One region of the Acinetobacter sp. NIPH 1852 genome, then DNA from elsewhere that is predicted to be linked to it. Evidence: predicted binding sites of a transcription regulator. Region 1 holds the regulator's gene; each other region holds the start of a gene.

Evidence for each region. Region 1 encodes PhoB, which activates phosphate uptake and scavenging genes when phosphate is short. Its sites were predicted from a motif close to TGTCATNAANCTGTCATAA; they were not measured.
Region 2: the regulator PhoB is predicted to act here: its motif matches at 1,861-1,879, upstream of MMO38_RS02460 (porin).
Region 3: the regulator PhoB is predicted to act here: its motif matches at 1,513-1,531, upstream of MMO38_RS06425 (inorganic phosphate transporter).

What each region holds. Positions count from the first base shown of each region.
Region 1 covers NZ_JAKZGG010000011.1:71,330-74,840, reverse strand. Annotated here, with positions in the region: gene MMO38_RS10495 (SDR family NAD(P)-dependent oxidoreductase) at 1-28, opposite strand, end outside; gene MMO38_RS10490 (TetR/AcrR family transcriptional regulator) at 297-974, shown strand; gene phoB (phosphate regulon transcriptional regulator PhoB) at 1,230-1,940, shown strand; gene phoR (phosphate regulon sensor histidine kinase PhoR) at 1,949-3,307, shown strand; gene MMO38_RS10475 (PACE efflux transporter) at 3,392-3,511, opposite strand, start outside.
Region 2 covers NZ_JAKZGG010000002.1:163,024-166,534, forward strand. Annotated here, with positions in the region: gene MMO38_RS02455 (YidB family protein) at 1-19, shown strand, start outside; gene MMO38_RS02460 (porin) at 634-1,722, opposite strand; gene MMO38_RS02465 (HIT family protein) at 1,977-2,390, opposite strand; gene MMO38_RS02470 (YARHG domain-containing protein) at 2,462-2,731, opposite strand; gene MMO38_RS02475 (metal-dependent hydrolase) at 3,165-3,511, opposite strand, start outside.
Region 3 covers NZ_JAKZGG010000006.1:32,925-36,435, reverse strand. Annotated here, with positions in the region: gene MMO38_RS06425 (inorganic phosphate transporter) at 1-1,466, opposite strand, end outside; gene metH (methionine synthase) at 1,903-3,511, shown strand, end outside.

The DNA of each region.
Region 1 (3,511 bases):
CTGCGACTTTATTTTTAAAATTTTTCATTGCCTATCCTTTGTATTGCGAATGATATGCACATATTCGCCTAGATTACGTGCAGTTTAAGATATAACCAATATAATTTTGACAATACACGTTGTCAATATAGTACACTATGCTTTTAAGACAAATGGCAATAACACACACATTACTTGTCATATTGGGTCTATTTACATTTAATGAGATAAGATTTTTAGGCGATACAAGGCATAGTTGCATCATGTAAACTGAGCTAGACATACGCTATAAAGACTTTTAGGAAACGGTTTTTTCAATGACAACTCAAAAGCAAGCCAAAGCGAAGAAAAACAACAGCGAAACCAAAGAGCGTCAATTCAAGGGTCTTTCTTTAACTGAACGTAAAGAAGCTCGCCGTGAAAAACTGATTGAAGCTGGGATCGCTACTTACGGCACTCAGGGTTTTTTCTCAGTCACCGTCAAAGATGTCTGCAACGAAGCCAAACTTACCGAACGCTATTTCTATGAATCGTTTAAAAAAAGTGAGGAGCTATTTCAAACCGTTTTTTTAAGAATGGTTGGTGAAATGCAAAGTTGTTTAACGCAGGCGGTATTACTGGCGGCACCCGAACCAAAAAACATGGTCACTGCGGGGCTGTCTGCTTTACTCAACACCATTCGAAACGATCCACGTATGGCTCGGATTATTTATATTGATGCCATGTTGGTGCAAGACTTACACAATCAAGCCACGATCCAAGAGACCTTGACTCAGTTTGATCGGATCATTCAAGGCTTTGTGATGATCACTATGCCCAATGTTCAACAAAGCACTGAGGAAGTGTCTTTGATGGCGACAGGCTTAAACGGTTATGTCACGCATATTATTATTCGTTGGGTCTCAGAAGGCTTTAAACAACCATTAGAGGACGTGTTAGCAGCATGCTGTGCGGTATTTATCTCCTTTATCGCAACAACATCACAAAAAAATTAAAATCATTTTACAGTTTTGTGACAAATAAAACTGTTAGACTGATATGGTATTAACCAAATGAATTCATTTGCTTTATTGATAAATCACGTGTCATCATTTGGTCACTACGCTGCCGCACAATTGTCACAATTTATTGCTAAATTCGACTTTATCCACTCTTTTGCAATGATATTGTCATAATTAATCTTTGTAATAAGCCTGTCATAACAACAAAACGGTTCAACATTACCGTTATAAATTTGAGGGTATTGCGCTGTGAAAGATGACTATATTTTAATTGTCGACGATGAGCTACCGATTCGTGAAATGATCCATACCTCTTTGGATATGGCAGGTTTCCAATGTTTACAAGCAGAGGATGCCAAACAAGCACATCAAATTATCGTTGATCAGCGTCCTGCTCTCATCTTGCTCGATTGGATGCTACCAGGCGGTGTTAGTGGTGTAGATTTGTGCCGTCGCCTCAAACGTGATGAAAACTTGGCTGAAATCCCTGTCATTATGCTGACGGCTCGTGGCGAAGAAGATCATAAGGTACAAGGTCTAGATGCGGGTGCAGATGACTACATGACCAAACCTTTTTCTACCCGTGAACTGGTTTCTCGAATCAAAGCAGTACTACGTCGTGCCAATGCACTCAGTGGCGAAAAAGTCATTGATGCCAATGGTTTGATGCTTGATCCTGTGAGCCAACGTGTGAGCTTCGGTGACAGCATTTTAGAGATGGGACCAACCGAATATCGTTTACTCGCCTTCTTTATGACCCATCCTGAACGCGCTTATACGCGCGCACAATTGCTTGACCAAGTGTGGGGTGGTAATGTCTATATCGAAGACCGTACCATTGATGTGCATATTCGTCGTTTACGCAAAGTGTTAGAACCTTATGGTGTCGATCGTTTTGTACAGACGGTACGTGGCACAGGTTATCGTTTTTCTACACGAGCTGATTTGGCAGCAGGTTAAAACCCTTTATGTACGAACCTTATCCAGTCCCTGAACTGGCACGTGAACACCAACGTTTTCGTTACAGTAGTTTATGGGCCTTTGCAAAGCAAGATTTAAGACTGTTGCTTTTTTTCTTATTGATTGCGAGCTTAATCGGATTTGGCGTTGGGTATTTTTGGAGCTGTATTTTCATCGCTTTTGTGGTGTTTTTCACTTTACAGCTCCGCTCGCTCTACTTGGTGAATGAATGGATTTCAAATCGTCCTTATGATGTGCCGCCGAACTTAAATGGGATTTGGGGTGCGTTGTTGTTCAATGTCTATCGTGCCCAACGCCAAGAGCGTATTGTTCAAGCAGAAATGGTGGGCTTGATTGACCGTGCACAATCTTCGCTGTTCGCCTTAGCCGAAGCAGTGGTATTGATTGATGATCAGCATCAAATCGAATGGTGGAACCCAGCAGCCGAGAAGCTATTGGGCATTGAACCTTTAGATCGTGGACGCAACTTATTGACGATTTTACGTCAGCCGAGTTTTATTGAATATTTTAAACATAGCGATCAATCACCCGATGGGATTCGTCTACAAGTACAGATGGATGAAGAGCGTTATGTACAAGTCAAACTGACTCGCTTTGGTGGAGAAAGTCGACTGTTGGTGGCCTATGACACCACACGCGTACACAACCTCGAACAAATGCGTAAAGATTTTGTCGATAATATCTCGCATGAACTACGTACACCGCTCACCGTATTGAGTGGTTATATCGAAACCTTTACTGATCAGGATGATATTACACCACGTTGGAAACGTGCCTTCACACAAATGCAGTCACAAACCAAACGTATGAATGCGTTGGTCAATGATTTACTGTTACTGTCCAATTTAGAAAATAATAAAAAAGTCGCCAAAAAACAGATCATTGATATGGCAAATTTAATGAATCAAATCTTTGATGATGCGCGTGCTTATAATTTAGATTATGGACATACGCTCAACTTAGATATCGACAGTCATTGTGATTTGATTGGTTCAGATATGGAAATTGCCAGTGCTTTCAGCAACTTGATCACCAATGCGATTAAATACACACCGAAAGGCGGCATTATTACCATTGGTTGGCATGAAGAAAACGATCAAGCTCTTTTTAGCGTACAAGATAATGGGATCGGTATTGACCCAAAACATTTGCCGCGTTTAACTGAACGTTTCTATCGCGTTGATAGCGCGCGCAGCCGTCAAACAGGTGGCACAGGCTTGGGACTTGCGATTGTTAAACATGTCTTGATGCAACACGGCGCACATTTAGAAATCACCTCTAAAGAGAATGAAGGTTCGACCTTTACTGCTGTTTTCCCAAAAGAACGTTTATATCGAATGATCTGAGTCCGCTACGCAGCAGTCGTCCTCTTAAAATACAAACAAGCCGATCCCAACAGATCGGCTTGTTTAGCTTTAGCTGATTGAAAATTAGCTGCTTACTTTTGCATCCAGTTCCGTTGCTTCAAGCAAATGACTCGGCAAACCAAAAATATGATCAAAAAGATAATTATAAACAAAGGTATAGCATGGGATGATCACCATCAAACT
Region 2 (3,511 bases), on a different contig from region 1:
TGGGTTTTTAAAGAAATAAATTATAAGTGTAATAAAAACAAGGAATAAAGCTCATGTAAATATGGGCTTTATTCCTTTTATAATTTGAATCACATGTTAATTAGATGAAACCCGTAGATGTAAAGACAATAGATGGTTTTATTAAATAGCGACTTAGTGATTTGTGAATAAATAGGCATCTAGAAATTATCTTTTCGGGGAAATTAAATGAGCGTATCAGGTTCAGGAGTTGGTTTTTTCTTAATATTCTTTATCTATTTCATTATCGCTTTACCAATCTTGATTTTGGTCGCTGTTTTTATTAAAGAGTTTCGACAAAAGCTATTAATATTTTCCTCTACCTTATCCCTTTTATTTTTACCATCATTATACAAAGAAGTGAGATTCACCGTAGAAAATAATATTTGGGGGAATGCACAATTAAATGGGGCAATTTGGTTGTTTTTCTCGATTACATTATTGATCATACTTTTAATTTATTTCGTTCTAAGGAAATATAGTTTCTTTAGATTTTTATGATGGTTTTTTTGTTCTGATTGTTTGTGTGAATAGCCTAGCCACGATTTTTCTTTTTTCAACCTAAAACTAAAAGGGCATCAAGCCCTTTTAGTTTATTAGAAAATAATCTTCAAATTAGAAGTTATATTCCATACCTAAACCAATAGTTGTTTTCTTATCATCTTTCACTAACCAATCACGTTTTTGTTGGCCAACTACGCCATAGAAACGTGCTTGTTTGTTGATTTGATAGTCTGCACCAAGACCATAAAGATCTTGTTTACGATCATCACGACCATTTGATTCTGTTGTTGCAGAGATATACTGCGCTTTTAACTTGATCGGTGTAGAAGGGATCTTGTACGCTGCAGTTACGCCATACGCATCTTCTTGTAAACCTTTATATGATGTTACATCAGAACCGCTTGTTGTTGTAACAGTGTCATCTGTTGGTTGAGCTGTTTGCCATAAAGCACCCAATACAAACCCATCAAGACCTAACTTAGTGAAATCAAGTGAACCAGTTACACGGATTGCATCGGTATAGATACCAGATAAGCTATAAGCACCATATTTAGATGCGATACCGTAGTTACCTGCTACCGCAGCAGCAAAGCCGTAGTCTTTATTCTCATAAGTGATCGAAGTAGAAACGCCGTCACCAAAACCATCACGACTACCTTTATAACCATTAGCTGCATTTTCTTTAGCAGAAGATTCTTCACCTTGTTGGAACATGATGTTGAAAGCCAAGCCGCCTAACAATTTTTTATCAGTTTCAAAGCCGATCACATTTTTTAAACGATCTTCACCAGCCAAAATAGCGGTCATATCAAGTTCGTTGTGATCGTTATAGATATCTTGGTTATTGCCCGCTGCAGTTTTGAAGTAAGAGTCGTATTGACCAACTTTTAATGTACCCACGCCATCTGATTTAAGACCAATAAAGCGGTTACGGTTAGTAAAAGATTGATCACCGTCACCATCTGCATTGATTTGCCATTCAATTAAGTAAACTGCTGAAAGATTGTCTGTTAATTTTTCTTCACCCTTGATACCGATACGAGAAGCGTTTGAATTTACTTTTGTTACGCTTTCGTCTTTAAAGCCATTCTTATCGATTTGATCGAGCGTCACATTGAGCTTACCATACAATGTTGGTGCTGCTTGCGCTGCATTCATGGCTAATGTTGCTACAGTAGCAGCAAGAAGCAATTTTTTCATTGAGATTTCTCCAAAACACTTTTTTGTAAATGGCAGTTGCCTTAGTTACTGTTATAAGTTTGCTCGTGTACAAAAAGTTACATAGCTCACTAACTTGTATGCAGTATCGACAAACTTTGTTACAGAGAAGTGAAAGAAAAATGACAGTTTGGTGACGATTTATATGGAATGATAATTTTGTTTCTTATTGATTTTTATATAATTACAAAAACAAAAAAACGGAGTCATTGCTCCGTTTAAGATATTTCCAAAGATTAAAGTGCTGCTTTGATCTTTTCAGCGAGTGCCTGAATCTTATCTTGATCACCCATTTGCACCGCATGACGTCCTAACTCATGGACAGAACTCGGAATTAAATGGAAGTGCACATGTGGAACAGTTTGTCCAGCAGAAGCACCTGAAAGCTGCATAAGCACTATCCCTTTGGCATCGAGTGCCTTTTCCATGGCTTGAGCAACTTTTTGAACGATTTGAATCGTATAGGCAGCTGCATCGGCAGGGAGATCGAGTAAGGTAACTGCTGGTGTCTTAGGGATAACTAAGGTATGACCATCGGCTTGAGGCATGATATCCATAAACGCAAGAACTTGCTCATCTTCATAAATTTTAATCGCGGGTAATTCACCACGAAGAATTCTTGCGAAAATATTTTGGTCATCGTATGCCATGCTTAGTCCTTTAATTTAAATCATAGATGTTGGAATGTCCCTCGATGTTTGCAAAGAGGGGCGAAGAAATATTACTTACAATTCAGTTCTTTTTGACGCGCTTTGATTTCATCTAAACGTTGCTGTTCTTTGTCAGAAAACTTTGGCTTAGTGGTATGACAGTTCTCATTACCATACTTGGCTTTAGCATCTGCATCTTTAAAGCAGAAGCCTTTAGATGCATAGATCAGGTTATAGTTATCTTGTAACTTTTTACATTCTTGTTCCGATGCCGAAGCTTGCATGCTGAAACCTGTAAGGGTCATTAACGTAGCAAAAGCGGCAACTGTAAACTTATTCATGAGGCGTTCCTCTCGTTATGAGCAAGCACTGCGTTGAGCGCAGCGCAAGTACTAATATAAGGTGTATAGATGAAATTTCAATGAAACTGTATTATTTGAATGTAATTTTACTCCATATTCTATCCTTAATTATATAGAAAAACTATAGATATCAATGGTTTTATTAAAATCAAACATACAGAAGAAAATTATCAGCATTTTTATAAGGTTTTATACTCATTCTTTTAAACTTTATTAGCGCGTTATTCTGAAAACAATGACAGATATCCTTACTCGGTAACTCTACCATTGAAGTTTTGCGTTAAGAATATAATTCACAAAGAGCTGCTAGACGTGTACACAATAATACCGCCCCCATTTAAATTTATCTTTAAGTGGGGTTTGTTTTTAAACACATTGATGGCTAATAAACTACATAAAAAGCATCTTTTACTTAGCTTAACGAAACAGTATTTGAGCTATGTTGTGTCATTTGTTCAAAGTACTGTACCGCAGGTGAGCGGGCCATATATGCTAAAGCTTGTACAGTATCACCTTCATGGATCGGATTAAATTTTGGAGATACCCAACGTAAAGTCGCTTTCCATAGATATTTAATAGTCGGAAGGTTGTCTGTTTTGGTAGCCGTTTTTTCAAATTCACGAATAAAAGCAAAGAATCCACGACGCATTAATTTCTGAATGTCTTGATGTTCTAAATCCTGTTTCCCAAGACTGCGAGCGAAATCTGCAAGGAAGTAAATGAACAGTGGAAAAATTGCCATCATAATGACCTGACGAG
Region 3 (3,511 bases), on a different contig from region 1:
GTCGTTGAAACTGGCATGCCGAAACCATCAGCCGCCGCAATGGTACTCATCGCAACAAGCTCAGCAGACATCCCTTGACCATAGGTCATGTGATTCTTACCAATACGCTCACCCACAGTCACTACAATACGTTTCCAGCCCACCATCGTGCCGAGACCAAGCGCAAGAGCGACTGCTACTTTTACCCAAGTCGGGATGTACTGTAAAAATGAATCCATATTGCTGCGATACTCTTTCACCACTTTCTTTTGTTCATCATTCATCACTGGCAATGCTTCAGCTTTGTCTAGACGTTTAAAAGCAGTCGTACTCAAGTACATGTCATTACGTAACTCTGCCACACCTTCTTCAGGGATGCTTTTGAGGTCACCATAAGCTGCAACTTTCTCGCCTAAATGATTGGTCATACTTGCCAATGCAGGTATAACTTCTGGCGTTTGTTCTTTGGTTTGAATATAGGTGGTCAGCACTTCACGCGCTTTTTCATCAGAATAATCTTGTCGATCAACATTTAAAACCAAAGCCGTTTGAGAAGACAATTGTTCAAATGACTGTAGATGTTTTTCATCTAAATTTTTATTTAATGAATATGCTAATGGAACCAAGCCAATCAAGATCAACATGATTAAGCCCATGCCCTTTTGACCATCATTTGAACCGTGAGCAAAACTGACCCCAGTACAAGTGAAAATCAAGATACCACGAATTAACGGTGGTGGTGGCTTATTGCCAACAGGCGGTTGGAACAACTCCATTTGGTTTTTAAATATTTTCTTAACCAACAAGAATAGAACCGCAGCGAAAGCGAAACCAATCATTGGCGAGAACAGTAAAGCCTTACCAACTTTAAGCACCTGATCCATGTCAATGCCACTGGTCGCGCCAGTCGAAGCATTGAGCAAGTGGTTCATAATCCCCACACCCAAAATTGAGCCAATCAATGTATGTGAGCTAGAAGCAGGAATACCGAGGAACCATGTTCCCAAATTCCACACAATCGCTGCAATCAGCAATGCAAAGACCATCGCAAAGCCTGCACCACTGCCTACATTCATAATCATTTCAACAGGGAGCAATGCAATAATACCGTATGCAACTGCACCACTGGCAACCATAACCCCTAAGAAGTTACAGAAGCCCGCCCACATCACCGCTACAGGTGCAGGAAGCGCATTGGTATAAATGACCGTCGCTACCGCATTGGCAGTATCATGGAAACCATTTACAAACTCGAATGCCAAAGCAATAAAAAGAGCCGTTGATAATAAAATGACAGAATATAAACTTAAAGCAGGAACATGTGCTAAGTCAGCACTGACCTGAAAACCGATATAAATAAGTGTTGCAACAATAATCGTCAAAAACACCGGCATAAAAAATTTCGGTGTTGGTACATGTACATTCGTTGATTTTGCCGCTGGGTTGGCAAGTGGTGAATCCGAAGCAGGGGGAAGATTAGAATTCATGTAGACGGACAGAGGATGATGAAATCCCCCGTATTGTTTAATTAAATTATGACAATTATATGACAAAGGAATGCCATATGAAGCCAAAATTTCATACTTTTACATCAATTTTTCATGTTTTTTGGCGATAAATCCACCTTATTAATTTATTAAAACCAATAAAAACAAACAATTAATAAAACAAAAACACCTTAAAAACTGTTTGTCTGATTTTGCAACAAATGCTACGAAAGATGACATGTTATTGTCATATTTCAGGGCACTGTTTTATTTTTAAACATTATTACTTTTAATTATTGCAGTTTAATGAAACGTTGAAGACATTTTTAATGTGAACTGACAGATCATCACTCTACTGTACTGAAAATATACGCATTGATACGGCTTCTGTTACAATGCCCCTGCTTTTTATCTTCATCATATACTGGGGTTCCTTATGTCCACACTTGCCACCCTAAAATCACTTCTCGCCCAGCGCATCCTGATCATTGATGGTGCGATGGGAACTATGATTCAACGCCATAAATTAGAAGAAGAAGATTATCGTGGGGAACGTTTTGCAGACTGGGCATCGGACCTTAAAGGTAATAACGATTTATTGGTTCTAACACAACCACAAATTATTCAAAGCATTCATGAAGCGTATTTGGATGCTGGTGCAGATATTATCGAAACTAACAGCTTCAATGGTACTCGCGTCTCAATGTCCGATTACCACATGGAAGATTTGGTTCCTGAGATCAACCGTGAAGCTGCGCGTTTGGCGAGAGCTGCCTGTGATAAATACTCAACGCCAGAGAAACCACGCTTTGTGGCTGGTGTATTGGGTCCAACATCACGCACCTGTTCAATTTCGCCAAATGTAAATGATCCTGCATTTCGTAACATTACTTTCGATGAACTTAAAGAAAACTATATAGAAGCAACCCATGCTTTGATCGAAGGTGGTTCGGACATCCTCCTGATCGAAACCGTTTTTGATACCTTAAACTGTAAGGCTGCGATCTTCGCGGTCAAAGAGGTCTTCAAGCAAATCGGTCGTGAACTGCCATTGATGATTTCAGGCACGATTACCGATGCATCTGGTCGTACCTTAACAGGTCAAACTGCCGAAGCATTCTGGAACTCTGTCCGTCACGGCGATTTACTTTCTATCGGCTTTAACTGTGCTTTGGGTGCAGATGCGATGCGTCCGCACGTTAAAACCATTGCCGATATTGCTGATACCTTTGTTTCAGCGCATCCAAATGCAGGATTGCCAAACGCGTTTGGTGAATATGATGAAACACCTGAACAAACGGCTGAGTTCATCAAAGAATTTGCTGAAAGTGGTTTAATCAATATCACAGGCGGATGCTGTGGTACTACACCAGATCATATTCGCGCCATTTATAATGCCGTAAAAGATATTAAACCACGACAAATACCTGAAACCGTTCCTGCCTGTCGTTTAAGTGGTTTAGAGCCATTTAACATTTATGATGATTCGCTCTTTGTGAATGTCGGTGAGCGTACCAACGTTACAGGTTCAAAAAAATTCCTGCGTTTAATCCGTGAAGAAAACTTTGCAGAAGCCTTAGAAGTTGCTCAGCAACAAGTGGTGGCAGGTGCACAGATCATCGATATTAATATGGATGAAGGGATGCTCGATTCGCAAACTGCGATGGTCCATTTCCTGAATCTTGTGGCATCTGAGCCTGATATTTCTCGTGTACCGATCATGATTGACTCATCAAAATGGGAAATCATTGAAGCAGGTTTAAAATGCGTGCAAGGTAAACCCGTCGTCAACTCGATTTCCTTAAAAGAAGGTTATGACGAGTTTGTCGAGAAAGCACGCTTATGCCGCCAGTATGGTGCTGCTGTGATTGTTATGGCATTTGACGAAGCTGGTCAGGCGGATACCGCTGCGCGTAAACGTGAAATCTGTAAACGCTCTTATGACATTTTGGTCAATGAAATCGGCTACCCTGCTGAAGATATTATTTTTGACCCGAACGTCTTTGCCATTGCAACGGGTATTGAAGAACACAACAACTATGCTG